Regions from separate parts of the Allobosea sp. F3-2 genome, predicted to be linked through region 2. Evidence: riboswitches for the same ligand, from Rfam matches in the RefSeq annotation. Region 2 holds a riboswitch; the other holds the start of a gene.

Region 1 (14,945 bases), 1.1 Mb from region 2:
AATACCGAATTGGCGAAGATCACGGCATTCGATTCAGACCAGCCGATCGCTTCCCCGAATCCAGGCGGCTCCGGCAGGGAATAGGGAGCGCAGGTGAAGCTCGGCCGGCAGCCCATGCGGACATAGGCGTCGGCCAGGCGTGCGGCAGGCTCGCCAAACGCCGGCGCCACGCCCTGGCGGCGCCAGTTGGCGTGATCCACCGAGATCGCGTTCATCGTCGTCGGGACGCGAACGGCGGCGCCCAACGCCTCCATCTTCTCGGCGAAGATCAGATTGGCCGGACCGGCATAGATGCAGCCATCGACATGCGCCCGCGTGACGTCGACAAGCCCGGCGGCGCCCTGCTGGCGGGCCATGGCGCAGACGATCCGCATGGCCTGCTGCGCTGCGATCCCCTCATCCCCAGCGAGCAAGCGGCGATCGCTGGCGGAAAGCTGCAGGTCGCCATGTGCAGCCGCAGAAAGCGGGATATGCACCCGCCCACCATCAGCCGAGACAGCGTCTGGCGCGATCTTCGCCTCGGCTGCGGAAGAGAGAGCAGTGAACGCCGCTTCCGGCAGGCGAATGACCGGAATGCGGCGTCCGAACATTTCCGCGGCGACGATGGCGCCGAGCGTCAGCGTATCCTCGGGGCCAGCGAAGATCAGCGCGGCGGGACTACGCCCCGAGAGCGCGAGCTCCAGCAGCACTCCTGAGCCCGAGCAGGAGCCGCGGCTGCTCGGCATCAGCACGACCGCGCCGGCGAGCGAGGTGCCGTGCGAGGGATGGTGCACGTCGATCACCGTTCCCGTAGCCGGATCGACGCCGCCCCAGAAACTCAGCGGCTCCTTCATCACGACGATCGGCCCTGAGGCCAGGCCGGGAAGGAGGGAGATTCCAACGTCGTGCTGCAAGGATGCGTCCATATCGCTGATCATTGAATGCCGCAGAAGTGTCGGGAGGCGCGGAGAAGCTCCTCCCCAGGGTGAACCCATCTCATCTGATCGGAGGCGCATATTGAAGCCCACCCTTCGTCCAGAGGTTGTTGGGCCCGCGCGAGAGCTTCAGCAGACTGCCGCTGCCGAGGTGGCGCTCGAACGACTCGCCATAGTTGCCCACCGCCCTGACGATACGCACGACCCAGTCCTTCGAAAGTCCGAGGCCTTCCCCGAAGTTGCCTTCGCTTCCGAGCAGCCTGCGGATATCCGGCACCTTGGAATCGATCATCCGGTCGACGTTTTCCTTCGTGACACCGAACTCTTCAGCGTTGAGCAGGGCGAACTGAGTCCAGCGGACGATGCGGAACCATTGATCGTCTCCGGCGCGGACGAAGGTGCCCAGCGGCTCCTTCGAAATGAGCTGAGACAGGATCACATGTTCTTCCGGAGCGCGAAACTTCAACAAGGGCGCAGCCGGTCCCTTCCGCCTTCGGCATCCGCTTCCGCCTCTGCGACGAACGATCTCTTGGAGCACACTTGGATGGCAGAACATTCGATCGGATTTCTTGGGGTCGGCACGCTTGCGAAAGCCATGATCCTGGGTCTCCGCAAGCGTTGGCCGGAGCTGGAGATCCAGCTCTCGCCGCGCTCGGAAAAGCTCTCCTCGGAACTGGCGGCTGCGGACCCCAAGATTCACCGGCACGGTCGAATGCGGCTGTCGTTGCGGCGAGCGACGTGATCTTCCTGACGGTGCGCCCTCCGCAATTCGAAGAAGCGGTGCGCGATTTGCGTTTCCGCCCCGATCAACTCGTCCTGTCGTGCCTCGCTGGCATGTCGATCGCCGAGGTCAGGGAGCGCTGCGCGCCCGCCGAGGTGGCGCGGGTCCTGCCAATCCCGGCAATCGAACGCAGCGAAGGACCGATCGTGCTGTGTCCGAGCGTGGCGCGAGCACGCGCGCTGTTCGATGGCCTGGGCGATATCGTAGACGTGGCGGACGAAGCTTCCCTCGCCGCCATCTGGCCGTGCAGCGCGTTCATGTCGCCCTATTTCGCCCTGCAATCGGCGCTGATCGACTGGGTCGTCGAACGCGGCGTGGATCGTTCGGCGGCCGTCACCTATGTGCGCTCGCTTCTTCGGGCCTCGCGACGACAAGCGCGCTGACCGATCTCGAGCGCCTGGACCAGCTGATTCAGGAACATGAGACACCGGGCGGCCTCAACTATCGCGTCCGCCTGCAACTGGAGAGCGCCGGCTGGTTTGCGGCCGTCGGAGACGCCCTCGATATGACCTCGCATCTTCGGGGCGCCCAGCTCACGAATTCAACGGCCTCCTGACGGCCTGCGCCCAACTCCCGTTTTCCAAGCCGAGGTTCCTTCGGGATCGTCGCCCCCGAAGGAAATCTCGGTTTTTGCCTGTGATGGCTGGATCGGCTCCGTCAAGACGATCCGGGCGGGTTTCCCGAGCGCAGGAGCGCCGGCAGCCCGCCCGATCCTCGGCCTCCTCGTTCAGGCAGCGTTCGGCCGCGCGGTCACAAGCGCACCAACAGCGTCGGCCGTCGCTGCCGACAAGGTCCAGCCGAGATGTCCGTGCCCGGTGTTGTAGAACACCCGCGGATCGCGACCCCGCATGACCCGCGGCAGCATGTCGGGCATCATCGGCCGCAGACCGGCCCAGGGAACGGCCTGCCGCGTGCTCATGCCGGGAAAGTGCTTGCGACACCACTGGACGAGGGGCTCGATTCGGGCCGCCCGGATATCCTTGTTGTAGCCGTTGAACTCGGCCGTTCCGGCCACACGGAAACGCGTTGACCCCAGCCGGCTGGTGACGATCTTCGCGCTGTCGTCGAGCAGGCTCGTCCAGGGCGCCGCCTCCTGATCGGACGCCTCGGGAAGATGAACCGTGATTGAGTATCCCTTCACGGGATAGACGTTGACGCGGTCGCCGAGCCGCGAGGCGAGCTGGCGGGACATGACGCCGCCGCAGACCACGATGCGGTCAAACCGGTCGACCTGCAGGCCGGCCTGCCCTTCGCCTTCCGTCGGCTGCCAGCTTACCCGGATACCGTCTCCTGCGTCGTGCTGAATCGACCGAACCTCACTCGACAGGCGCATCGTCACGCCCCGCCGCTCGCAGGCGCGCGCGAGCCCGACGGTGAACTTATGAATGTCGCCGGTGAAGTCCGAGGGGGTGTAGAAGCCGCCATAGAACTCGCCCTTCAACGCAGGCTCGATCGCCCGGATCTCCTCCATCGTCACGGCCCGGCGCTCGAGGCCTCCTCTGGCAAGTAGCGTCGAAACCTTCGCTGCGGCCTCGAACTCCGCCTTGCTGTGGTAGAAGTGGAGAATGCCGCGTTCCTCGCAATCGAACGCGATGCCTTCGTCGCGCGCCATCTGCATGAGATGCGCGCGGGCCTCGATCGCGAGCCGCGCGGTCGTCAGCGTGTTCTGCTCGTATTTCGGGATCGAAGCGACGAACTCACCCATCCAGGACAGCTTGTGCCAGGACGGCCTGGGATTGACGAGGAGCGGGGCGCCCGGCGTGAACATCCACTTGATGCCTTTCAGCACCGTGGCCCAGCTGTTCCAGACTTCGGCATTCGAGGCCGAGAGCTGGCCGCCATTGGCAAAGGAGGTTTCCATCGCGGCATAGGGCTGGCGGTCGAAGACCGTGACCTCGCAGCCGCGCCGGGCAAGGTTGTAGGCAGTCGTGATGCCGGTAATGCCCGCTCCGATGACGGCGACGCGTGAAATGTCGGATATGTTCATAGGTGCTCCTGCCCGCGCAATGCGGGTCTCTGGCACCCCCTCTGTCATTGGCCTGAGAGCTTCATCACGCCCAGTCATTGGGCAGCGATTTTCACCATCGGCGCAGGGCTGCTGCCCTGCTTTTCAGAGTTCAATCATCGCAGCGGTACTTTTGCCTGAGAGTTTCCGGGGCGGTTGCTCCGTCGGCGCCGTTCCGACCCTGAGGTCGGAACGATCTCTCCCGCTGGCGGGAATGCTAGAAATCCGGAGCTTAAAGTCAATATCCCTTCAGGGGGCATTCGGGACCAGCGCCGTCTCCTGTCTCGCACCAGACACTCTGGGGAATGCTTCAGTGGAAAAGCCGACAATGGAGGCCCGATCTCCGGAAGATTCAGGAGGCAGTTTTGCTTTGATGTAGCGGCCGTTTTCTCCATAGTCGGATGCGGCTGCATGCGGATTCGAGGCTGTGAAGCGCTGGGGTTATCTGATCACGGCAATATGCCCGATGGCCTCGTGCTGTGCTGCGTGGGCCGCAGAGTCCGCCCAGGACATCGTCGAGCGGAGCATTAGCCGGCTCGGCATACAGGCGGAGATGCCTGGCGCGGTCGCGAAAATGCCGGGCTGGCTTGACTGGTTGAAGTTCAACCTTTCGGCGGACACCCTTCGCATCCTGCTCTGGGGCGCCGTCATTCTCGGTGTCGCCGTCACGATCTGGTCGTTGCGCGACAGCCTGCCTGTGTTCAGCCGGTCCCGCCGGATCACGGCGCGCGAGGCAGAGACTCACGCGCCCGATCCATCGAGCCGGATGGACGAGGCCCGCCTGGAGGCAGACGAACTCGCCGGCCAGGGGCAATATGGCGAGGCCATGCATGTGCTGCTGCTCAAGGGCCTCGCCGAAATCCGGCTGCGCCTCGGCACCAGCTTCGCGGCCTCGCTGACGAGCCGCGAGATCCTGCACCGCGTGTCACTGCCTCAGGCAGGTGGCAGCGCACTCCGCGCCATCGTTCAATCGGTCGAGCAAACCTATTTCGGCGGGCGGCCTGCCGATCGGGAGGCTTATCTCGGATGCCGAGAGGAGTTCGAGGCGCTGAAGCGCTCGCTGGCGGCGAGCCCGGCATGATGGGGAGCGTCACCTTCCAACCGCGGGTCCTGGCTGCGCTCGGCGCGGCGCTCTGCGCCTTGTTCGCCGCCTCGCTGCTGCTGACCGGCGCCGGAGGCCGCAGCCAGACGGGAGCCATCTTCGGAGCCAACAGCTATTCCCGCTCCGCGGTCGGCCATCTCGCCTTCCATGAGCTGCTGCGGGAACTCGGCCACAAGACGGTCGGCGCCGAGCATCAGCCACTCGCCATGCTCGGACAGAACGGTGTGCTCATCCTCGCCGAGCCGGCGGGCAGCCTCGCCGGCGAGGAGGATCGCAACAAGCTTCAGACCGCCGGCAAGATCCTCCTCGTCCTACCGAAATGGAACGTGCGCCGGGACGAGCGCCGAAACGGCTGGATCGAATCGGCCGAAGCCGCCCCGCCTCTGCAGGCGCAGGCCATTCTGAGCGCGGCGGTGAACGGCGGCACCATCACACGGGCCGCCCCGCCGACCACGTATCAGAAGACGATCGCGGCCGCCGACCCGACGATCCGGGGTGAAGTCCAGCTCATCAAGGACTCCAAACTGACCCCGCTGATCGCCACTCCCGAAGGCATCCTGCTCGGCGAGCTGCGACAGGGCAACCGCCGCATCTGGGTCTTGGCCGATCCCGATCCGATCGAGAACCACGGGATCGGAAAGGGCGAGAACGCCGCCTTCGCGCGGGACGTGATCGCGACGCTTCTGGCTGGCCGCAACGGCACGCAGGTCTTCGACGAGACGATCCACGGCTTTCGACGCGCGCCGCCCAATCTCCTGAAGTTCCTCCACGAGTTCCCGCTCAATCTCGCCCTCGTCCAAATTCTGGCTGCGGTCGCTCTGCTGCTCTGGGCCGCGATGGGGCGCTTCGGCGCGCCGCAAGCCATGCCGCGCCGGCTCGAGGCCGGCCGCTATGCGCTGATCGACAATGCCGCCTCCCTGCTCGACCATGCCGGGCACCAGGCCGCGATCCTGCGCCGCTACATCACGATGATGCTCCACGATGCCGGGAAAGCCCTGCGCGCGCCGCAGCGCCTGGACGATCCCGCACTGGTGGCCTGGCTCACTCAGGCGGCGAGCGCCCGCGGCATCGACACGAAGCCGCTCGAAGCGCTGGAACGCATGACAGCGGCCGAATCCCGCAACCTGACCGCGCTGCTGACCGCAGCGCAGGCCCTCTACCGCTGGCGCAAGGATCTGCCGCATGGAATTTCGCGACGTCTCGACGATCACTGAAGGCATCAGGGGCGAGATCCGCAAAGCCGTCGTCGGCCAGGATGAGGTCGTCGAGCTGATGCTCGTCAGCCTGCTCTGCGGCGGGCATGTCCTGCTCGAAGGCGTTCCGGGCACGGCGAAGACGTTGTTGGCGCAATCCTTCGCCGCCGGCCTGTCGCTGCGTTTCGGGCGGATGCAGTTCACGCCCGACATGATGCCCGGCGACCTGATCGGCACCAATCTCTTCGACTTCCGATCGAGCAGCTTCAACCTGACCCGCGGGCCGATCTTCACCGACATCCTGCTCGCCGACGAGATCAACCGCACCCCACCCAAGACGCAGGCCGCCCTGCTCCAGGCCATGAACGAGCGCAACGTCACCATCGACGGCGTCACCCATCCGCTGGGCGAGGCCTTCATGGTGGTCGCGACGCAGAACCCGATCGAGCAGCAGGGCACCTACCCCCTGCCCGAGGCCCAGCTCGACCGCTTCCTGTTCAAGATCGACCTGACCTATCCGAGCCGCGAGGAGGAATACGCCATCGTCGCGCGCCATGGGCACCGCGCCGCGATGCCGAAGCTCGTCGAATTCGGATTGTCGCCGGTCGTTTCCGAAGCCGACCTGCTCGCCGCGCGCGGCCTCGTCGGCGGGATCAATCTCGGCGAGCCGCTGGTCGGCTATATCGTCGATCTCGTCCGCGCGACCCGCAGCCATCCGGCGATCGAGACCGGCGCCTCGCCCCGCGCCGCCACGATGCTGGCCTCGGCCAGCCGGGCCCGCGCCGTGACGCAGGGGCGCGACTTCGTCATTCCCGACGACGTCAAGGGTATCGCCCTGCCCTTGCTGCGACACCGGATCGTCCTCTCGCCCAATGCCGAGATCGACGGGCAGGACAGCGACAAGATCATCGCCGAGCTCATCGACCAGGTCGCCGCCCCGCGATGATCAGGCCGACGCTGCGTGCCGTGCTGACCTTCGCTGCGACCGGGCCGGCCGCCGTCGCACTGCTCGTGCACGACCCGGCGCTTTGGCCGATCGCTTTCGACCTCGGCCTGTTCGTGCTGGCGCTGATCGGGGTCGACGCCCTGCTCTGCATTCGGCCATCGCGGCTGAAGCTCTCCGTCGATGCGCCGTCCCGGCTCTTCATCGGCAGCGAAGGGCGATTGACCATCGGTGCCGCCATCGACGGTGCCTCTCGGCCGGTGACGATAGAGGCCCTGCCCGAGCAGAGCGGCGATGCCACCCCGCCGGATCCGGTCCGGCTGGTCGTTGCTCCCGGCGCCAGCGCCTCGGCGATGCTGCCGCTGAAGCCGCTGCGCCGCGGCCGAATCGTGATCGAGGCGCTCTGGCTGCGCTGGCGCGGGCCGCTCGGCCTCGCCGGCCGGAGCCAGCGCCGGCCACTAGCTTTCACGATCGACGTCGTGCCCGACATCCGCGGCATCGCCTCATCCGCCATCCAGTTCTTCAGCCGCGACGCCATCGACGGGATCAAGGTGCAGCGCCAGAAGGGCGAAGGCACCGAATTCGAGGCGCTGCGCGACCATGTGCAGGGGCTCGACAACCGCTTCATCGACTGGAAGCACTCCGCCAAGCATCTGAAGCTGCTGTCGAAGGAATTCCAGGTCGAGCGCAATCACCAGATCATCCTCGCCTTCGACACCGGCTACCTGATGGCCGAGCCGATCGCCGGGCTGCCCCGGCTCGACCACGCGATCCACGCCGGGCTGCTGCTGGGCTGGGTCGCACTGCGCAGCGGCGACCATGTCGGCAGCTTCGCCTTCGACGCGCGGATCCGGCAATACCTGCAGCCCTCGCGCGGCCGCAGCGCCTTCGCCCGGCTTCAGAACGCCTCGGGCGAGCTCGCCTATCGGGCCGACGAAACCAATTTCACGCTCGGGCTCGCCGAGCTCAACGCCCGGCTCAAACGGCGGGCCCTCGTGATCCTGTTCACCGAGTTCATCGACACCACCACCGCCGAGCTGTTGCTGGAAGGCCTGCAGCGCATGGCCAATCGCCACGCCGTGATCTTCGTCACGCTCAGCGACCCGCTACTGGCAAACGTCGTCGATGCCGATCCCGGCAGTTTCCGCCCCGTCGCCGAGGCCGTCGTCGCCCGCGACCTGCAGCGCGAGCGCGCCATCGTGCTGGAGCGGCTGGCGCGCATGGGCGTGCACTGCCTGGAGATCCCGCCACGCGGGCTGGCCGTCGATCTCGTCAACCGCTACCTGACCATCAAGCAGAGGGGGCTGCTATAGAACCGTTCGGCCCTTTGCCCGCCACATCGCCAGCTCCGGCCGCGACCGTCACCCTGCGCAGCGCCGAGTTCCGCAGAAGCCGCGAGGTCGCGTGGCGGACGCTGGACAACCTCGTCTCGCGGGTCGAGAGGAAGGGCCTGTCCCGCCTCTCCGCCGAGGAGCTGCGGGAGCTGCCCCTGCTCTACCGGACGGCGGCCTCGTCACTGTCCGTCGCCCGCTCGATCGCACTCGACCGCAACTTGATCCTCTATCTCGAAGGGTTGGTGCTGCGCGCCTTCTTCGTCGTCTACGGGCCGCGAACCGGGATCATGGAAGCCTTGGCCGGTTTCTTGAAGCGCGGTTTCCCGGCTGCCGTCCGCAAGGCGGGCTGGCACATCCTGCTGGCGACACTCGCCATCGCGGCCGGCGTCATTATCGGATTCATGCTCGTCCTGCCCAACGAGAACTGGTTCAGCGTCCTGGTCCCGGAGACCATGGCTGGCGGGCGCGGGCCGGCGAGCACGGCAGAGCAATTACGCCGCACCGAGATCTTCGCGCCCTGGCCGGGCTTCGTCGAATCCTTCGTCGTCTTCGCCAGCTTCCTGTTCCGCAACAACGCGACGGTCGGGATCATGACCTTCGGGCTCGGCTTCTTCGGCGGCGTGCCGACGCTGCTGCTGCTCGGCTATCAGGGCGTCATGCTCGGCGCCTTCTTCGCCCTGCATCACAACCGTGGGCTACTCTACGACTTCATCGGCTGGGTCTCGATCCATGGCGTGACCGAGATCGGTGCGCTGATCCTCTGCGGTGCCGGCGGCCTGGTCATCGCCGAGAAGGTGCTCTTTCCGGGACGGTATGGCCGGCTTGACAGTCTGGCGCTTGCCGGCAAGGCCGCGGCGGGGCTGGCGGGCGGCGCCGTGCTGATGCTCTTCGTCGCCGGGATCATCGAGGGCGGCCTGCGCCAGCTCATCGCCTCGACGCCATGGCGCCTCGCGATCGGGGCAGCGACGGGACTGCTCTGGATGGCCTACTTCCACTCATGCGGCAGGCGCGAAGGCCATGGCCCAGCGGCTTGACCGGATCAACCGTCTGCTCGACGGCATCACGCGCAACCGGCGCGAGATCACGACGCCGGAAGGCGTGGTGCTGGAGGTCGATATCGCCAATCACGGCGAGAGGCTCGTCGCCTTCCTCATCGACTTCCTGTTCTGGATGCTGGCGACCGCCCTGCTCTTCCTGATTCTGGGTCTGACCGTGATCCACGGCGTCAGCGGATCGGTGACGATCACCATCGTCCTCTTCCTCTCCTTCCTGCTGCGGAACCTCTACTTCATCCATTTCGAGCTGCAGAGCCAGGGGGCGACGCCTGGCAAGCGCATCGTCAACCTGAAGGTGATCGATCGGAGCGGCGGCCCGCTGCTGCCCGGCGCGATCATCGCCCGTAACCTGACGCGCGAGGTCGAGATCTTCCTGCCGCTCGGGCTGTTCTTCGCCGTGCCCAAATTCGGTGCCGGGGCGGAGTTCTGGACGGCCGCGAGCTATTTCGGCTGGGCCGTCGCTCTGTCGGCCCTGCCCTTCTTCAACCGGGATCACCTGCGCGCCGGCGACCTGATCGCCGGGACGATGGTCATCTCGGTGCCGCGCCGAGCCCTGCTGGCCGATCTCGCCGACAGCGAGAGCCGCTACGTCTTCACTCACAAGCAACTCGACGCCTACGGCGCGTTCGAGTTGCAAGTGCTCGAGGAACTGCTGCGCCGGCCGCCATCGCCCGATACCTGGACGATGCAACAGCAGGTCTGCGACAAGATCTGCCGCAAGATCGGCTGGGCTGACCCGGTCCCACCCGCGGAGGCGCTATCCTTCCTGCGGGCCTTCTACACGGCCGAGCGCGCACATCTCGAACGCGAGCAGGAGTTCGGCCGATATCGCGCCGACAAAAATGCTGCTGCCGGGTCGTAAAGACCCGGCAGCAGCATAGAGCCTGTTTCGTTTTCACGGAAACACGCCGTCATTCCGGGCAAGCCGCGATAGCGGCGCCGATCCGGAATCCATCGTAGAGTTCGGCGCTCTAAGATGGATTCCGGGTCAAGCCCGGAATGACGGCGCGGTTCCGCGTAAAATCTGCATGCTCTAGATCGCCGTTATCGCATCGGATTTTTCCGAAAAGTGGATTCCACTTTTCGGTCCGATGCTATTGTCCTCCCGGCCGCGTCAGTCGAAGACACTGGCCAGCGTGTCGAGGTCGACACCTTCCTTCGCCATCCGCAGGTCATGATAGATGACGGCGGAGAGCACGGCGCTGAAAGCGGTCAGGACAACCTGCCAGAGGAAGCCGATCACCTGCCCGACCACGCCGGGTCCGCCGATCTTCGCGAGGACCAGTGCGCCCACCAGGGCGATCACCACGACCAGCAGGAACAATCCGAAGATCTGCCAGCGATAGCCCTTGGTCAGCGCCACACTGCGCTCCAAGCTCGCCGAGACGCCCTTCTTCTCGATCACGCAGGCGGGAACGGCAACATAGAGCATGCAGCCGATGATGACGCCCGGCACGACGAAAAACACAAAGCCGAGGCCGGTTGCGAGGCCGACCAGGATGCCGACGCCGATGACAGGAACCGCGCGCGCGAATCCGATCCGCAGCGACTCGCCGATCGTGAAGGGCTGGCGCCGCATTTCCTGGAAAGCGCCGTAGAGGCTCGTCGCCTGCGCGACGGTCTGGAGCACGAAGGTCAGGATTCCCGTCAGGACCCCCGCAAACCCAATGCCTGCCGGCGAGTCGCCCGCGCCCGACATCAGCCCAAGGGTCAGAAGGAGAATCGGCACCATCGGCAGAAGCGCGAGCAGGACGAATTTGCCGAATTGCTGGCCGAGGATGGCGAATGTCTTGCTCATCACGGAGCCGACACGGAACTGTCCCGCTACGGCGGCAAAGCCGCCAGTTGATGTACTGCTCATGCGCCTCTCCCCAAATGTGGCGGAATAGTGGCACGGCGCACAGCGTCGGGCAATTGGCCCTGAGAGACGCGATTAAGATCCGATTTCGACGATGTTCGCGTTCCGCAATCTCGAAGGCGCTCCCCCGTGAATGGGCAGCGTTCCAGCTGCGATGGCGAGCAGCTTTTGAACCCCGATGACCACGAAGGACCGATGCTTGAGCAGAAAAACCGCTCGAGACAGAAAGGTCGAAATATCGGGAAAGTCTGACCGAGATATTCCGGAAATTGGAACCAAGGGCGAGGAATATCCTCTAAACCCTTGATTTCAATGGCGCGGGCGACGGGGCTCGAACCCGCGACCTCCGGCGTGACAGGCCGGCACTCTAACCGACTGAGCTACGCCCGCGCTGGGCGGCTGAGGCATTCGCCGTCAGCGACGTGGTGAGTATTGCTCCCGGCCGGAAGTGTCAAGCACGTGATGCCGGCAAATTCACATCTGGGGAAAAATACCTTTCGCCGGCACTCACGGATCGGGCGTGCCGCCTCCCGTTTCTGGGGATGCGAGGCAAGGATCGAGCAGCACATGCCGCCGGTCCTGGCGGTTATATCCGCCCCGCAGAATGGCCTTGTCACCCAGCTTGAGTTCGTTGGTGCTGTAGGTCACGCAGAGCACGCGCACGCCGGGCTCGGGACAAACGGCGACGTACCAGAGCGCGCCATCGGTCTGAATCAGGGACACTGTTCCGGCGATCGCCATGTCGACGCGCGAATCGGGCGGCACCGAGTCGGGCAATTGCCCGGCGATGTCCTCGCAGCTCGCAGGCTTGCCGGGCTGCTCGGGTTGCGAGAAGGCGGGACGGCCGGTGAAGAAGGAATCCGGCAGCAGCGTTTGCGCCAGTGCTGGCTCCAGGCCCAGAGCGACGGACAAGCTCGCGGCGGCAAGGGCGTGCCGGCGGCGGCGGGAGCGGATCAGGGATAGCGCGTTCACCCGCATCAACCTGCCCATCAAGATGGCGGAATTCCGCCCGCAGCCGCGTTTCCCCCAAGCCTTGAGAGACAGGGTGCTTGCGATGCGGCTCTCGAAGCCTTAAACGGCGTGCGCCGGGGGCGGTTAGCTCAGTTGGTAGAGCGCCTCGTTTACACCGAGGATGTCGGCGGTTCGAGCCCGTCACTGCCCACCACCATTTCCCTCCATGTCCCTAGCATCGGACCGAAAAGTGGAATCCACTTTTCGGAAAAATCCGATGCAATAACAAATGCATAGATCACCGTTCCCGCGTCCGATAGGACGCGCGGCGATCGAGGCTTGCAGGCGCCCACTCGGCCGGGGCCCTTTCGTCCTGCGCCCAAAAGAAAACCGCCGGCGCTTGCGCGCCGGCGGTTCTCATTCCTCAGACCGCAGGTCAGTGGGCGACCACGCCCGCCGCCTCGTCATCCGCGCCCGGAGCGGGCACGGCCTTTAGATCCTCTTCCCAGACGATCGGAACCGGCTGGCGGGTCAGCGCATGCTGGAGCACCTGCTCCATGCGCGAGACCGGGACGATCTCCATGCCGTCCTTAACCGACTTGGGAAGGTCGATCAGGTCCTTGGCGTTCTCCTCCGGGATCAGCACCTTCTTGATGCCGCCCCGCAGCGCCGCCAGGAGCTTCTCCTTCAGTCCGCCGATCGGCAGCACCCTGCCCCGCAGCGTGACCTCGCCAGTCATGGCGACGTCACGGATGGTCGGGATGCCGGTCAGGATCGAGACGATGGTGGTCGCCATCGCGATACCCGCCGAAGGTCCGTCCTTCGGGGTCGCCCCTTCGGGAACGTGGACGTGGATGTCGCGCCGATCGAAGAGCGGCGGCTCGATGCCGAAATCGACGGCCCGCGAGCGGACATAGGACGCCGCCGCCGATATCGATTCCTTCATCACGTCACGCAGGTTGCCGGTGACGGTCATGCGGCCCTTGCCGGGCACCATGACGCCCTCGATCGTCAGCAGCTCGCCGCCGACCTCTGTCCAGGCCAGACCGGTGACGACACCGACCTGATCCTCCGTCTCGGCCATGCCGTAGCGATAGCGCGGCGGGCCGAGATACTCCTCTAGCAGCGGCTCATTGACGACGACCTTGTCCTTCTTGCCGAGCACTATGTCCTTCACGCCCTTGCGGACGGTGTTGGAGAGCTCGCGCTCGAGGTTACGGACGCCGGCCTCGCGGGTGTAACGCCGCACCAGGGTCTGCAGAGCGTCGTTGGTGATCGACCACTCCTTGCCGCTGAGCCCATGCTTCTTGATCGCGCTCGGGATCAGGTGCTTGCGCGCGATCTCGGTCTTCTCTTCCTCGGTGTAGCCGGCGATGCGGATCACCTCCATGCGGTCCAGAAGGGCCGGCGGGATGTTCAGCGTGTTCGCCGTCGTCACGAACATCACATTCGACAGGTCGTAATCGACCTCGAGGTAATGGTCGTTGAAGGTCGAGTTCTGCTCGGGATCGAGCACCTCCAGCAGGGCCGCCGAGGGATCGCCGCGGAAGTCCTGGCCCATCTTGTCGATCTCGTCGAGCAGGATGAGCGGATTGGAGGTCTTGGCCTTCTTCATCGACTGGATGATCTTGCCGGGCATCGAGCCGATATAGGTGCGCCGGTGACCGCGGATCTCGGCCTCGTCACGCACGCCGCCGAGCGACATGCGGACGAACTCGCGCCCCGTCGCCTTGGCGATCGACTTGCCGAGCGAGGTCTTGCCGACGCCGGGAGGGCCGACGAGGCACAGGATCGGGCCGGCGAGCTTGTTGGCGCGCTGCTGCACGGCGAGGTACTCGACGATGCGATCCTTGACCTTGTCCAGGCCGAAGTGATCGTCGTCCAACACCAGCTGGGCGGCGTTGAGGTCCTTCTTGATCTTCGAGCGCTTGCCCCACGGGATGCCGAGCATCCAGTCGAGATAGTTGCGCACGACGGTCGCCTCCGCCGACATCGGCGACATCTGGCGCAGCTTCTTCAGCTCGGCCGTCGCCTTGTCGCGGGCTTCCTTGGTCAGCTTGGTCCGGGCAATGCGCTCTTCCAGCTCGGCCAGCTCGTCACGGCCTTCCTCGCCGTCGCCCAGCTCCTTCTGGATCGCCTTCATCTGCTCGTTGAGATAGTACTCGCGCTGGGTCTTCTCCATCTGGCGCTTGACGCGCGAGCGGATTCGCTTCTCGACCTGGAGCACGGACATCTCGCTCTCCATGAGCGAAAGCACCTTCTCCAGACGATGGCCGACATTGGTGATTTCCAGCACACCCTGACGATCGGCGATCTTCACCGCCAGATGCGAGGCGACTGTATCGGCGAGCTTGGCCGGCTCGTCGATCTGCGAGACCGCAGCGACGATCTCACCCGAGATCTTCTTGTTGAGCTTCACATAGCTCTCGAACTCGCTGACGACCGAGCGGGCGAGCGCCTCGACCTCGACCTTCTTGCCTTCCTCCTCGGCCAGGCCGATGGCCTCCGCCTCGTAGTAGGTCTCGGCCGCGGAATAGGACAGCGCCCTGGCGCGGCCGACGCCCTCGACCAGCACCTTCACGGTCGAGTCGGGCAGCTTGAGCAGCTGCAGCACGCGGGCGAGCGTGCCGATTTCATAGATATCCTTGGTCTGCGGGTCATCGTCGCCGGCGTTCTTCTGAGTCGCTAGCAGGATGAGCCCGTCCGTCTTCACCACCTCCTCGAGCGCGCGGATCGACTTCTCGCGGCCCACGAAGAGCGGGACGATCATATGCGGGAAGACGACGATGTCGCGCAAAGGCAGAACCGG
Region 2 (14,945 bases):
GGGCCGGAACGGCCTTCACCGAGAAGCCGATCAGGGCCGCGGTCGCCGGGTTGGTGCCGTGAGCCGATTCGGGAACCAGCACGACATTGCGGGTCGCGCCCTCCCCCTTCGCCTCGATCGCGGCCTTGATCGCCATCATGCCGCAGGCCTCGCCATGCGCGCCGGCCTTCGGCGAGAGCGCCACGGCCGGCATGCCGGTCAGCGTCATCAGGTAGCGGGCGAGATCCAGCATCAGCTCGAGCGCGCCGGGCACGGTCGAGAGCGGCTGCAGCGGATGCACGTCGGAGAAGCCCGGCAGCCGCGCCATCTTCTCGTTGAGACGGGCATTGTGCTTCATCGTGCAGGAGCCGAGCGGGAAGAGGCCGGTGTCGATGCCGTAGTTCTTCTGACTGAGGCGGACATAATGGCGCATCGTCTCGGGCTCGGAGAGGCCGGGCAGGCCGATCTCGCCCTGGCGGGCATGCTTGCCGAGCCGCGACTTGAACGGCGCCGGCTTCTCGATGTCGACGCCCGTCGCCTCATGATGGCCGATCTCGAAGATCAGCGGCTCGATCTGCTGCAGCGCCTTGTTGCCGGTGAAGGTGGCGTGCTCGGCATGAGCCGCCGCGCCGGCCTGGGTGGGACGTCCCTGACGGTTCAACATCACAGCACCTCCGCGAGCGCCTTGGCGAAGGCCGCCCGGTCATCATCGGTATTTACTTCGGTAGAGGCGACGAGCAGGAGGTCGTCGAGCCCGGCATCCGGCATCAGCCGCGAGACCGGCACGCCTGCCAGGATGCCCTTTTGCGCGAGAGCCTCGACCACCTCGGCCGCGGGCTTCGGCAGCTTCACCGTGAATTCGTTGAAGAAGCTCTCGTTCAGCACCGAGACGCCCGTCACCCCGGCGAGCATGCCGGCGAGCTTCACCGCATTGGCATGGTTCACCTCGGCAAGACGGGTGAAGCCCGCCTGCCCCAGTAGCGTCATGTGGATGGTGAAGGCCAGCACGCAGAGGCCGGAATTGGTGCAGATGTTCGAGGTCGCCTTGTCGCGGCGGATGTGCTGCTCGCGGGTCGAGAGCGTCAGCACGAAGCCGCGCTGCCCCTGCGAATCGACCGTCTCGCCGCAGAGGCGGCCCGGCATCTGGCGGATATATTTCGACTTGGCGGCGAAGAGGCCGACATAGGGGCCGCCGAAGTTCAGCGCATTGCCGATCGACTGGCCCTCGCCGACGACGATGTCGGCATCCTGCGCACCGGGCGGCGTCACGGCGCCGAGCGAGACGACCTCGGTGAAGACCGCGATCAGCAGCGCGCCATGGGCATGGGCCTTCTCGGCGATCGGCTTCAGATCGCGCAGATTGCCGAAGACGTCCGGCGACTGCACGACGACGCAGGAGACGCTGTCGTCGATCTGCGAAAGAATGTCCTCGCTGGCCGAGACATCGGGCTTCAGCACCACGGTCTCGTCATTCGCCATCTCGGAGAGCGTATTCACCACCGCGGTGTAGTGCGGGTGCAAACCACCCGAGAGCACTGCTTTGCGGCGCTTGGTGACGCGATGCGCCATCAGCACGGCCTCAGCCGTACCGGTGGAGCCGTCATACATCGAGGCGTTGGCGACCTCCATGCCGGTCAGCGCCGCGACCTGGGTCTGGAATTCGAAGAGATATTGCAGCGTGCCCTGCGCGATCTCCGGCTGGTAGGGCGTATAGCTGGTCAGGAACTCAGAGCGCTGGATCAGGTGATCCACCGTCGCCGGGACATGGTGCTTGTAGGCGCCGGCACCGACGAAGAACGGCACCGAGCCGGCCGCCATGTTCTTCGCCGACATCCTGCCGAGGATGCGCTCGACCTCGAGCTCGCCCTTGGCGCGGGGCAGATCGACCGGGGCCTTCAGGAGCTTGCCGGCGGGCACATCGCTGAACAGCGCGTCGATGTCGGAGACGCCGATCCGCGCGAGCATGTCCTCGCGGTCGGTATCGGTGAGCGGGAGATAGCGCATGGAATTCATCCTTGGGTCATTCCGGGGCCGAGCGCAGCGAGGAGCCCGGAACCCATGAACACAGTTGTTCGAAGGCCAGCCCGACCGTCGTGCTTCTTTCGGAAGCGTCGTGGTCATGGGTTCCGGGCTCGGGCCTTTCGGCCCACCCCGGAATGACGGTGGCGATCAGAGCGTCTTCACGTAGTTCTGGTACTCGGCCTCGTTCATCAGCCCGTCGAGCTCGGCCGCGTCCTTGATCCTGATCTTGAGGAACCAGCCCTTGCCGGCCGGGTCCTCGTTGACGGTGCCCGGCGCGCCTTCGAGCTCGGCATTGACCTCGACAACCTCACCGGAGACCGGGGCATAGACCTCGGAAGCGGCCTTGACGCTCTCGACCACCGCGGCCTCGCCGCCCTTGCTCAGCGCCTTGCCGACCGACGGCAGCTCGACGAAGACGACGTCGCCGAGCTGCGACTGGGCATAGTCGGAGATGCCGACGGTGCCGACGTCACCCTCGATGCGAATATATTCGTGGTCCTTGCTGTAGCGGGTCTCGGCCATGGTTTCCTCCTGGCGAAAAATCGAAAATCAGATCAGCGCTTGTAGCCGTTGGGGACGAAAGGCATCGGCGCCACGACAGCCGGCAACGGCTTGCCGCGCACGATGAGGTCGAGCCTGGTGCCCGGCGCGGAATGGGCCTTGGCAACATAGCCCATGGCGCAGGGGCCGTTCAGCGTCGGGCCGAAACCGCCCGAGGTAACGGTGCCGATCACCTCGCCCTCCGGCGTCGCGATCTCCGTGCCCTCGCGGGCCGGGGCACGACCTTCCGGCAGCAGGCCGACGCGGATGCGCGACACGCCCTCGGCCAGCTCGCGCTGGATGCGCGCGGCACCGGGGAAGCCGCCCTCCTCGCGGCGGCGCTTCTGGATCGACCAGTTGAGCGCGGCCTCGATCGGGGAGGTCGTGGTGTCGATGTCGTGGCCATAGAGGCAAAGCCCAGCTTCGAGCCTGAGCGAATCGCGGGCACCCAGCCCGATCGGCTTGACCCTGGCGTCGAGCAGCAGCGTGTCCCAGATCTCGCCGATCTTGCTGGCAGCGGCGGATATCTCGTAGCCGTCCTCGCCGGTATAGCCGGAGCGGCTGACATTGGCCTTGATACCTGCGACTTTCATGGTGCGCGAGGTCATGAAGCCCATCTCGGCGGCTTCCGGCGCGATGGCCGCAAGTGCGGCTTCGGCGCCCGGCCCCTGCAGCGCGATCAGGCCGCGATGCTCGGCGCGGATCAGCTTTACGTTAGACGGCAGACGCGCCTCGATATGGACGTAATCGGCGTCCTTGCAGGCGGCGTTGACGACGAGATAGAGCGCGCCGTCCTCGTCGGGATCGGCGGAACGCGTCACCATCAGGTCGTCGAGGATGCCGCCCTCCTCGTTGAGGAGCTGCGAATAGCGCTGCTTGCCGGGGGCGAGATTGACGATATCGGCAGGAATCAGCGCTTCAAGCGCCTTTGCGGTCGTCTCGTGATCGGGGCCGACCAGGAAGGCCTGGCCCATATGCGAGACGTCGAAGAGCCCCGCCTTCTCGCGCGTCCAGTTGTGCTCGGTCAGGATGCCGGCCGGGTACTGCACCGGCATGTCGTAGCCGGCGAAGGGCACCATGCGAGCGCCGAGCGCGACATGGCGGGCGTGCAGCGGCGTCTTCAGCGGCGCAGGCGCGCCGGCGGTGTCGATGGTGGCCTCGGCAGCCATGGCGTGCCCCTCCCAGAGTCGTGCGCAAGCCCCGGACGGTATCGTCCGGAACGCGCCCCCTCTGTCTCGGGACCTGAGAGATTTCCCCGCCAGACCGTGAGGCCGGACGAGTTACACCCGTCGGTGGGCGGGAATCGCTTCCCGCCGCTTTCCAGAGCGCCAAGTCCCCAGCGGTCCTTTTGCCTGAGCGTTTCCGGGGCGGTTGCGCCTTCGGCGCCGGCCCTGACGGATCAGGCCCGGTCTCTCCCGCGGGGATATGCGGCTAGGGCAGAGATACAAGACGCCGCCCTCAAGTCAATCGGCGCCTTGCCTCAATGCACGGCAAATCCTTCTCCCCTTGCGGGAGAAGGTGCCCCGAAGGGGCGGATGAGGGGTCGCGCCGCCCTTTCCGATGAAGGCTGATGGCGGGCGCAACGTGGCAGTCGTCGCGCGCCCCCTCATCCGTCTCGGCTTCGCCGAGCCACCTTCTCCCGCAAGGGGAGAAGGGAGGGCGGCTCACCGCCGGCGTGCGCGGGCCGGGGTGGCAGCGCCGCCCTGACCCAGACCGACGATGATCTCGACATCGCCCTTGCCAGCCGGCACGACGATGCCGTCCTCGACATGCGAGAAGTCGACGCCGCTCTGGCCGGACGGGATCGTGCCGCCGACGCGCGAGCCGCGGCGCGCGACCGTCGCCGTGCCGCGCGTCACCGTCGTGCTCAAGGTCGCGCCGTAGCTGCCCGGGCTGCCGGCCGGGCCGAGAAGCACACGGCCCTCGACGCCGATCTTGAGGCGGAAGCCGCCATTGCCGGTGGGCGTGCACTCGCGCGCGACATTGGTGATCGAGATCTGGTAGCGCAGACCGCTTGAGTCCTGGCCGGCCTGGGCGCGGATCGCGGCGCCGCCATCGGCGACGATGACCTCCGGGCAGATCAGCTCGTTCTGATCGTCGCCCTTCGGCAATTGATCGGGCTCCGGCGCCTTCGCGGACTGGAACATCAGCATGTTGAGCGCCGTGCTGCCGCCGGAGGACGATGAGGAGGAACCGCAGCCGGCAAGACCCAGGCAAAGCAGCGGCAGGGCGAGCCAGCGGCCCGCAATCAAAGTCTGGTCGATCAAGGCAGCGCCTCCACGCCGGGGCCGAAGCCGTTGAGCGAGACGGGCACGCCCACCCCCTCCTCCGGCGTCTGGAATACAATGAATGTCGCGTTCTTGCCGCCCTTGAGCTGACCGAGCAGGTTGTCGTCCATGACGACCTCGGCGACGCAACCGGTGGTCAGGCAGCGCACGAAGCCGGCGCGGCCAATGTCCTTGTCATCGATCTTGAGGCCGAGCCCGGACGGCAACAGCACGCCGAGCGGCGCGACGACGCGCAGCAGCCGGCTTTTCTGATCGGCGGTCTTCAGCACGATGACGAGGAGCGTGAGATTCGGCCGATCCTCGGCCGCGACGTTCTGGACCAGAGCACATTGCTCCGCCTTGGCGCCGGGCGGTACCTCGCAGCGCATCTGCCAGTCGCCATGTGTGGAACGCACCGCGCCCTGCGCGAGAGCGGAGCCGGCGTAGAGGCTCGTCCCCATGAGCGCCAGCGCCAAGGCGCCTGCCGCCCCGATGATCCTCGTCATCCCTGCCATCCTTCGAAACCCGTCCAGAAACCGCAGCAGAAGCGCAGAATTCAGGCAAAACGCCGACCGCGCCAGAGAATCCCGCCGCTCTTCACATAAAATGCGTTGGGACCATGCAGACCCCGCCCTGTCAAGGCGTGCCCGGGGGTGCGGGCGCGGTTCCGTCAAGGCCTCGCGCGATTATGCCGCACTGATGATGAGGAACCGTGTCATTGCCCCACTGGCGCAAGCGTGATCTTTGATTTATCGCAATCCCGAAGAACGAGGCGACCTTCGCGGTTGCCCCTTCGTGCGTGGGGCAAAGCCGGTCGGTTCCCATGCAGGTCGATTGAGGAGCATGTCGGATCGATGCGATTTCTGAGCAGGACCTTTGCAACAGTGGCCGCCACGGCCCTTGCCGTCGCCGCGCTGGCGACCGTCCCGGCCGTCGCCGGCACCGGCATGCCTTCCCCCTGGCAGCTCAATCTGCAGGGCGCCGCGACCCCCGTCGCCGAGTTCATCCACTGGTTCCATGACTGGCTGAACATCATCATCGGCGTGGTCACGCTCTTCGTGCTGGCGCTGCTGATCTACGTGATCTTCCGCTTCAACGAGAAGGCCAACCCGGTCCCCTCCAAGACCACGCACAACGCCCTGCTCGAAGTGTGCTGGACCGTGATCCCGGTCCTGATTCTCGTCGTCATCGCGATTCCCTCCTTCCGCCTGCTCAAGCTGCAGCTCGAAGTGCCGCAGGCTGACCTGACCCTGAAGGTCACCGGCAAGCAGTGGTACTGGTCCTATGAATATGCCCAGGACAACGGCGCATTCGGCTTCGACTCGCTGATGCTGGACGAGAAGCAGCGCGCCGAAGCCATCGCCGGCAAGAAGATCGCCGAGGCCGAGGCCCCGCGCCTGCTCGCCGTCGACAACGAGGCTGTCGTGCCGGTCGGCAAGACCGTCCGCGTCCAGGTCACCGGCGCCGACGTCATCCACAAGTTCACGGTGCCGTCCTTCGGCGTGAAGATCGACGCGATCCCCGGCCGCCTGAACGAAACCTGGTTCAAGGCCGAGCGTGAGGGCATCTATTACGGCCAGTGCTCGTTCATCTGCGGCCAGAACCACGCCTACATGCCGATCGCCTTCCGCGTCGTCAGCCAGGAGCGCTACGCCGCCTGGCTCGCCGAAGCGAAGCAGAAATTCGCCAATGCCGAAGACGCGGGCAGCAAGCTCGCCGCCGCGTCCAAGTAATTCGCCGAGGAGACAACACGATGGCAACAGCGGCTCAGCACGCTCACGGCCATGACGAGGCCCATCACGACCACCCGACCGGGTGGCGCCGGTGGCTTCTGTCGACCAACCACAAGGACATCGGCACGCTCTACCTGATCTTCTCGATCATCGCGGGCCTCGTCGGCGGCTTCCTCTCGATCATGATGCGCATCGAGCTGCAGTACCCCGGCGTGCAGATCTTCGCGAACGGCCAGAGCTACAACGTGTTCGTCACCGGCCACGGCCTGATCATGATCTTCTTCATGGTCATGCCCGCGGTGATCGGCGGCTTCGGCAACTGGTTCGTGCCGCTGATGATCGGCGCGCCGGACATGGCCTTCCCGCGCATGAACAACATCTCGTTCTGGCTCACCGTCGCGGCTTTCGTGCTGATGGTGATCTCGATGTTCGTCGAGGGTGCGCCCGGCGCGCACGGCGTCGGTACGGGCTGGACGGTCTACCCGCCGTTCTCGACCGCCGGCCACCCCGGCCCCTCGGTCGATTTCGGCATCCTGTCGCTGCACCTCGCGGGCGCAGCCTCGATCCTGGGCGCGATCAACTTCATCACCACGATCCTGAACATGCGCGCGCCTGGCATGACCATGCACAAGATGCCGCTGTTCGCCTGGGGCGTGCTGGTCACCGCCTTCCTGCTGCTGCTCTCGCTGCCGGTCCTCGCCGGCGCGATCACCATGCTGCTGACGGACCGCAATTTCGGCACGACCTTCTATGATCCGGCCGGCGGCGGCGATCCGATCCTGTACCAGCACCTGTTCTGGTTCTTCGGTCACCCCGAAGTCTACATCATGATCCTGCCGGCCTTCGGCATCGTCAGCCACATCATCTCGACCTTCTCGAAGAAGCCGATCTTCGGCTATCTCGGCATGGCCTACGCCATGGTCGCGATCGGCGTCGTCGGCTTCATCGTGTGGGCGCACCACATGTACACCGCCGGCCTGTCGCTCAACACGCAGCGCTACTTCGTGTTCGCGACGATGGTCATCGCGGTGCCGACCGGCATCAAGATCTTCTCCTGGATCGCGACGATGTGGGGCGGCTCGATCCGCTTCACCGCGCCGATGGTCTGGGCGGTGGGCTTCATCTTCCTGTTCACCGTCGGCGGCGTGACCGGCGTGGTGCTGGCCAATGCCGGCGTCGACCGCTCGCTGCATGCGACCTACTACGTCGTGGCGCACTTCCACTACGTGCTGTCGCTCGGCGCCGTGTTCGGCATCTTCGCGGGCTTCTACTACTGGTTCCCGAAGATGAGCGGCTACGTGATCCCGGACTGGATCGGCCGGCTGCACTTCTGGGTCGCCTTCATCGGTGCGAACCTGCTGTTCTTCCCGCAGCACTTCCTCGGGCTGGCCGGCATGCCGCGTCACTATGTGGACTATCCGGACGCCTTCGCCGGCTGGCACTACTGGTCGTCGATCGGCTCCTACATCTTCGCCTTCGGCCTGCTGATCTTCTTCTACGGCGTCATCGTCGCCTTCACGAAGAAGCAGCTCGCCGGCGACAATCCGTGGGGCGAAGGCGCGACGACGCTGGAGTGGACCCTGTCCTCGCCGCCGCCCTTCCACCAGTTCGAGACGCTGCCGCGCATCACCGGCTCGGACCACTGAGACAAGAGGCGGCGGGCCTTTCGGGGCCCGCCGCCGCCCCTCCCCCAAGCGCCTTGCGAGGCGTTCCGGAGACGGGCGGCACGCTTCATCGCCGCGAATACCCCTGCGCCTGCTGGCGCCGCTCACAAGAGTACGAAGACGAACCGACTGATGTCTGCTGTGTTCGAAACCCGCACCGACGGCCTGACCGCCTCCACCGGCGAGGCGCGCGACTTCTTCGCGCTGCTGAAGCCGCGTGTGATGTCGCTCGTCGTGGTGACGGCGCTGACCGGCATGGCGACGGCGCCGGGCTCCGTGCACCCTGTCCTCGGGCTTGCCGCGCTGATGGCGATCGCGGTCGGCGCCGGCGCGTCGGGCTGCCTCAACATGTGGTACGACGCCGACATCGACGCGCTGATGAGCCGCACGGCCAAGCGCCCGATCCCGGCCGGCCGCGTCCTTCCCTCGGAGGCGCTCGCCTTCGGGCTGACGCTCTCGGTCGGCTCGGTGCTGGTGCTCGGCCTGATCACCAATGCGCTGGCCGCCTTCATGCTGGCCTTCACCATCTTCTTCTATGCCGTCGTCTATTCGATGTGGCTGAAGCGCTGGACGCCGCAGAACATCGTGATCGGCGGCGCCGCGGGCGCCTTTCCGCCGATGATCGGCGAGGCCGTGGTGACCGGTACTTTCGGCTGGCACTCGCTGGTGCTGTTCGCGATCATCTTCCTGTGGACGCCGCCGCATTTCTGGGCGCTGGCGCTGGTCAAATCCGGCGACTACGAGCGCGCCGGCATCCCGATGATGCCGAATGTCGCCGGCCCGGCCGCGACCCGCCGGCAGATCGTGCTCTATTCGCTGGTCATGGCTCCCGTCGCGGTCCTGCCGGCGCTGATGGGTTTCGGCGGCCTGATCTATCTGGCCGTCTCGGTGACGACCGGCCTCGCGATGATCTGGCTCGCGATCCAGGTCTGGCGCCGCACCGAGGGTCAGCCCGCCGTGAAGGCCTGTTGGTCGCTGTTCGGCTTCTCGATCATCTATCTCTTCCTGCTCTTTGCGGTTCTGCTCGTCGAAAACGGGCTCGGCCTGATGTGGGCCCTGCCGAAGGTGATCGGATGAGCGAGCAACGCCCCCAGAAGCCCGCGCCGGCGCCATTCTCGCCGGAAGACATGGCACGCCGCCGCCGCCGTTCCGTCGCGCTCGCGCTGGTGCTCGGCGGGCTCGTGATCTTCTTCTTCGTGGTGACGCTGGTGAAGACCGGCCCCGCGATCCTGAACCGGCCACTGTGATGGCGAATCCCGTCCCGCAGAAGCCCAAGGGCAACCCGGCGCGCACCGCACTGATCTGCGTCGGTGTCGCGTTCGGCATGCTCGGCGCCTCCTTCGCGGCGGTGCCGCTCTACGACCTGTTCTGCAAGGTCACCGGCTTCGGCGGCACGCCGATGGTGGGTACGGCCGGCGCCGGCAAGATCCTCGACCGGACGATGTCGGTGCGCTTCGACGCCAATGTCGCGCCGGGGCTCGGCTGGAAGTTCGAGGCGGAGAGCCCCGAGATCAAGGTCCGCGTCGGCGCGACCCAGACCGTGTTCTACAAGATGACGAATCGGTCCGACCGCACGGTGACCGGCATCGCGACCTACAATGTCGCGCCGGACAAGGCGGCGGCCTATTTCGTCAAGATCCAGTGCTTCTGCTTCACCGAGCATACGCTGAAGCCCGGCGAGAGCTTCGAGGCGCCGGTGGTGTTCTATATCGACCCCGAAATCGCGCAGAATCGCGAGCTCGACGGCGTCCACGCCATCACATTGTCCTATACCTATTTCGCCTCGAAGTCGGGCCAGCCCGTCGCCGAGGACAAGGCCGGCTCCGTCAAGGGTGACGCGGGCAATTCGAAACTGTAGAACGCGCTAGAGCAAAAGCGCGGACAAGACGTCGTACGCGGAGACTGAATACGATGGCCGGGGCCCATACGAAGCATCACGACTACCACCTCGTCGATCCGAGCCCGTGGCCGCTCGTCGGCGCCGCCAGCGCGACGATCATGGCGATCGGCGCCGTGATGTGGATGAAGGCGCTGCCGGTTGGCGGCATGCATATCGGCCCGCTCGTGTTCGGCACCGGCCTGCTCGGCGTGCTCTACACCATGCTCGCCTGGTGGATGGACGTCATCCGCGAGGCCGAGAAGGAAGGCCACCACACCCGCGTCGTCCAGCTCCATCACCGCTACGGCATGATCATGTTCATCGCCTCCGAGGTGATGTTCTTCGTTGCCTGGTTCTGGGCCTATTTCGACGCCAGCCTCTTCGCCGGCGAGCAGATCAACTACCTCCGCTACGACTTCACTGGCGGGCACTGGCCGCCGAAGGGCATCGAGACCTTCGATCCCTGGCATCTGCCGCTGCTCAACACGCTGATCCTGCTGACCTCGGGCACCACCGTGACCTGGGCGCACTATGCGCTGATCAACAATGACCGCGCCGGCCTGAAGCAGGGCCTGTGGCTCACCGTGATCCTCGGCGTCCTGTTCACGATCACGCAGGCCTACGAGTATTCGCACGCCGCCTTCGCCTTCAAGGGCAACATCTACGGCGCCACCTTCTTCATGGCGACCGGCTTCCACGGCGCGCATGTCATCATCGGCACGATCTTCCTGGCCGTGTGCCTGTACCGGTCCTATCTGGGCCACTTCAAGCCCGACCAGCATCTCGGCTTCGAGTTCGCCGCCTGGTACTGGCACTTCGTCGACGTGGTCTGGCTGTTCCTGTTCGCTTCGATCTATGTCTGGGGCGCCGGCGCGCACGCAGCCGCCGCGCACTGAGCGCATATTGCCGCGCCTCGCGGTTCTCGTCTGACGAAAGGCGGCCGCGAGGCCGCCTTTCCTGCTTCGGAGGCTACGATGGCCGGTTCTGAACCCACCCCTCCCTCCCCCTACGCCACGGGGCTGGCCGGGCGTTGCCCACGCTGCGGCGAGGGCGCGCTGTTCGACGGCTTCCTCAAGCTGAAGCCGCGCTGCAGCGCCTGCGGGCTGGACTATAAATTCGCCGACTCGGCCGACGGGCCGGCCGTCTTCATCATGCTGATCGCCGGCTTCATCGTTCTGGGCGCGGCGCTCTATGTCGAGATCGCCTATGAGCCGCCGATCTGGCTGCACCTGCTGATGTGGCTGCCGCTGACACTGGTCATCTGCCTTGCGCTGCTCAGGCCGATGAAGGGGCTGGCGGTCGCGCTGCAATACGCCAACAAGGCCGAGGAAGGCAGGCGGGCGAAGTGACCGCGCAGACCGCGCTCAAACGCAAACCTGGGCTGATCCTCCCGACGATCCTTACGATCGTCGGCACGGTGATCCTCTGTATCCTTGGAACCTGGCAGCTCCAGCGCATGCAGGAGAAGCGCGCCTATATCGGGCGCCTGGAGGCGCAGGCCGCCGGAGCCCCCGTTCCGATGCCGCCCAGCGCCGAATGGGCGAAGCTCGACGCAGCGGCGCTCGACCTCACCCGCGTCGCCGCCAAGGGCAGCTATGTCGATGGGCCGGTCGCCGGCGTCCGCACCACGATCGCTGCCGGCCCGCCCGGCTCGCGGCAGCTCTCCGGCTTCGGCCGCTGGGTGTTCCAGGGCTTCAGGCTCGAGGATGGCGGCATCATCCTGGTCAATCGCGGCTTCGTACCGGAGAGCCGCATGGGCCAGATCGGGCCGGCGAGCGGCGCCGACACGGTCACGGGCTTCCTGCGGGCGCCCGAGACCCGCAACAGCTTCACGCCGGAAGACCTGCCGGCGATCCGCGAATTCTACAACCGCGATCCCGCGGCGATCGCCGCCTCGCTCGGCCTGCCACCGGCGCCGTTCTATCTGGAAGCAGAGCGCGAGGGCGACGGGATGAAGCCACCGGCGGGCGTCGATGTGCGCGAGCTCATCGAGCGCATTCCCGACAATCACCTGCAATACGCCCTGACCTGGTTCGGGCTCGCACTGACGCTGCTCAGCGTCTTCGCGGCCTATGTCTGGCAGGCGCGGAAAGGTTCCGCACCGGCCTGATGTCGCTGAGGTTTTGCCGAAACCGCCGGACCGGCCTATAGCATCAGGCGAAGATCACCGAGGCCAAGATCGTGCTGCATGTCTCCACCCGGGGTGAAGCCCCGGCGCTCAGCTTTTCCGATGCGCTCCTGACCGGGCTCGCCCGTGACGGCGGGCTCTATCTGCCACAAAGCTGGCCCGCGCTCACGACGACGGAGATCGCCGGTTTCGCCGGGAAACCCTATACGGCCGTGGCCGAGCGCGTGCTCGGCACATTGAGCGACGGCGACATCGAGAGCGGCGCGCTCTCCGGCATGATCCACCAGGCCTATGCCGGCTTCCGCCATCCGGCCGTCTGCCCGCTGACGCAGATTGGCGACAACCTTTTCGTGCTGGAGCTCTTCCACGGCCCGACGCTCGCCTTCAAGGACGTGGCGATGCAGCTGCTCGGCCGGCTGATGGACCATGTGCTCAGCCAGCGCGGCCAGCGCGCCACCATCGTCGGTGCGACGTCCGGCGACACCGGCGGCGCCGCGATCGACGCCTTCAAGGGGCTGAAGAGCGTCGATGTCTTCATCCTCTACCCGCAGGGCCGCGTCTCCGACGTGCAGCGCCGGCAGATGACGACGGTCGATGCGCCGAACGTCCACGCCATCGCGATCGAAGGCACCTTCGACGACTGCCAGAACCTCGTGAAGGCGATGTTCAACCATCATGCCTTCCGCGACGAGATCGGGCTGTCGGGCGTGAATTCGATCAACTGGGCGCGCATCGCCGCGCAGGTCGTCTACTACTTCACCTCGGCCGTCTCGCTCGGCGGGCCGGGGCGCAAGGTCACCTTCACCGTCCCGACCGGCAATTTCGGCGACATCCTCGCTGGCTGGGTCGCCAAGCAGATGGGCCTGCCGATCGAACGGCTGATCATCGCGACCAACAGCAACGACATCCTGGCGCGGACCCTCGAAACCGGCGTCTACGAGATGCGCGGCGTCGCGGCAACGACCTCGCCCTCGATGGACATCCAGATCTCCTCGAATTTCGAGCGGCTGCTGTTCGAGGCGCATGGCCGCGACGGCGGCGCCGTGCGCCGGCTGATGCAGTCGCTGCAGCAGTCCGGCCGCTTCGAGATCGCGGGTGAACCGCTTCAGCGCATCCGCGGCGAATTCGATGCCGCCTCGCAGAACGAGGAACAGGTCGCCGCCGAGATCAAGAAGGGCTGGAGCGAGGCCGGCTATCTGCTCGACCCGCATACTGCGATCGGCGTCGGCGCCGCACGGCAGGCGCTCAAGCGCGATCCGGCGACGCCGATGATCGTGCTCGGCACCGCCCATCCCGCCAAATTCCCGGCCGCCGTGAAGGCTGCGAGCGGCGTCGCGCCGGAGCTGCCCGCCCATCTCGCCGACCTGATGGAGCGCAAGGAGCGGCTGACGCTGCTGCCGAACGATCTCGGCAAGGTCGAAAGCTTCGTGCGCGAGCATGCGCGCGCCGTCCGCGGAGCGGCAGCGTGAGCACCACTACTCCGGTCGAGGCCATCGAGCTCGCCGCGCCCGCGCGGCCTGAAGGCGCCCATGACCCCGACGTCGCGCTGACCGCCCTGCCCTCGGGCCTGCGCATCGTCTCGCAGCGCATGGACCATGCCGCTACCGTGTCGCTCGGCATCTGGATCGGCGCGGGCTCGCGCGACGAGCTGCCGCATGAGCACGGCCTCGCCCATCTGCTCGAGCACATGGCGTTCAAGGGCACGGCGCGGCGCAACGCCCGCCAGATCGCCGAGGAGATCGAGGGCGTCGGCGGCGATCTCAATGCCGCGACCAGCGTCGAATACACCTGTTACACCGCCCGCGTTCTCGGCACCGATCTCGCGCTTGCCGTCGACATCCTCGCCGACATCATCACCTCGCCCGCCCTCACCGAGGAGGAGCTGAAGCGCGAGAAGGGCGTGATCCTGCAGGAGATCTCCGCCGTTCAGGACACGCCCGACGACCTCGTCTATGACCGCTTCCTGCAGGCGGCCTTCCCCGACCAGCCGATCGGCCGGCCGATCCTCGGCACGGCCAAGACGGTGCAGAGCTTCACGCCCGAGGCGATCCAGGCCTATCTGGCCCGCAACTACCATGCCGGCAACATGGTGCTCGCCGCCTCCGGCGCCGTCAGCCATGACGAGCTGGTCGCGCTCGCTCGCGAGCATCTGTCGAAGCTACCTGCGCGCCCCGCCAAGATGCCGGAGCGCGAGCCTGGTAAATATCGCGGCGGCGAGGCGCGCATCGGCAGCGACGAGGAGCAGGTGCATCTCGTGCTCGGCCTGCCCGGCAAGCCCTTCACCGGCGGCGCGCATTATCCCCTGCAGATCTTCGCTTCGGTGCTGGGCGGCGGGCTGTCTTCGCGGCTGTTCCAGGAGGTGCGCGAGCAGCGCGGCCTGGCCTATGCGATCGATGCCTTCCACTGGCCCTTCTCCGATTGCGGCGTCTTCGGCATCGGCGCCGGCACCGCGCCGGAAGATGCAAACGAGCTGATCGAGGTCGCGCTCGCCTGCCTGCGCCAGGCGGCGGAGGATGTCAGCGAGATCGAAGTGGCGCGGGCCCGCGCGCAGATGAAGGTCGGGCTGCTCGCCTCGCTCGAAAGCCCCGGCGGCAAGCTGGAGCAGATGGCACGGCAGGTGCTGATCTTCGGCCGGGCGATCCCGCGCGAGGAACTCGCCGCCCGGCTCGACGCGGTGACGCTGGAGGATGTGCGCGCCGCAGGCCGCTCGCTGCTCGGCCACCAGCCGACCAT

What was found. A riboswitch is a leader RNA that binds a small molecule or an ion and turns the genes downstream of it on or off. The one in region 2 is predicted to bind glycine.
Region 1: it holds a riboswitch for glycine, as region 2 does, so the genes downstream of both, FQV39_RS07100 (D-amino acid dehydrogenase) here and gcvT (glycine cleavage system aminomethyltransferase GcvT) in region 2, are expected to answer to the same signal.

The regions. Positions count from the first base shown of each region.
Region 1 covers NZ_CP042331.1:1,535,948-1,550,892, forward strand. The annotation lists gene lhpI (cis-3-hydroxy-L-proline dehydratase) at 1-905, opposite strand, end outside; partial or broken gene FQV39_RS07090 (amino acid ABC transporter substrate-binding protein) at 976-1,398, opposite strand; gene FQV39_RS33060 (hypothetical protein) at 1,354-1,656, shown strand; gene FQV39_RS33065 (hypothetical protein) at 1,653-2,078, shown strand; gene FQV39_RS07100 (D-amino acid dehydrogenase) at 2,423-3,667, opposite strand; glycine riboswitch at 3,816-3,915, opposite strand; gene FQV39_RS07105 (DUF4129 domain-containing protein) at 4,275-4,781, shown strand; gene FQV39_RS07110 (DUF4350 domain-containing protein) at 4,778-6,016, shown strand; gene FQV39_RS07115 (AAA family ATPase) at 5,985-6,941, shown strand; gene FQV39_RS07120 (DUF58 domain-containing protein) at 6,938-8,251, shown strand; gene FQV39_RS07125 (stage II sporulation protein M) at 8,266-9,306, shown strand; gene FQV39_RS07130 (RDD family protein) at 9,290-10,189, shown strand; gene FQV39_RS07135 (hypothetical protein) at 10,442-11,188, opposite strand; tRNA gene FQV39_RS07140 (tRNA-Asp) at 11,499-11,575, opposite strand; gene FQV39_RS07145 (hypothetical protein) at 11,693-12,163, opposite strand; tRNA gene FQV39_RS07150 (tRNA-Val) at 12,275-12,350, shown strand; gene lon (endopeptidase La) at 12,573-14,945, opposite strand, start outside.
Region 2 covers NZ_CP042331.1:2,653,175-2,668,119, forward strand. The annotation lists gene gcvPB (aminomethyl-transferring glycine dehydrogenase subunit GcvPB) at 1-643, opposite strand, end outside; gene gcvPA (aminomethyl-transferring glycine dehydrogenase subunit GcvPA) at 643-1,983, opposite strand; gene gcvH (glycine cleavage system protein GcvH) at 2,149-2,523, opposite strand; gene gcvT (glycine cleavage system aminomethyltransferase GcvT) at 2,556-3,710, opposite strand; glycine riboswitch at 3,872-3,969, opposite strand; gene FQV39_RS12260 (hypothetical protein) at 4,206-4,808, opposite strand; gene FQV39_RS12265 (invasion associated locus B family protein) at 4,805-5,314, opposite strand; gene coxB (cytochrome c oxidase subunit II) at 5,663-6,541, shown strand; gene ctaD (cytochrome c oxidase subunit I) at 6,562-8,187, shown strand; gene FQV39_RS12280 (heme o synthase) at 8,338-9,282, shown strand; gene FQV39_RS33140 (hypothetical protein) at 9,279-9,452, shown strand; gene FQV39_RS12285 (cytochrome c oxidase assembly protein) at 9,452-10,063, shown strand; gene FQV39_RS12290 (cytochrome c oxidase subunit 3) at 10,117-10,980, shown strand; gene FQV39_RS12295 (DUF983 domain-containing protein) at 11,059-11,433, shown strand; gene FQV39_RS12300 (SURF1 family protein) at 11,430-12,194, shown strand; gene thrC (threonine synthase) at 12,266-13,681, shown strand; gene FQV39_RS12310 (M16 family metallopeptidase) at 13,705-14,945, shown strand, end outside.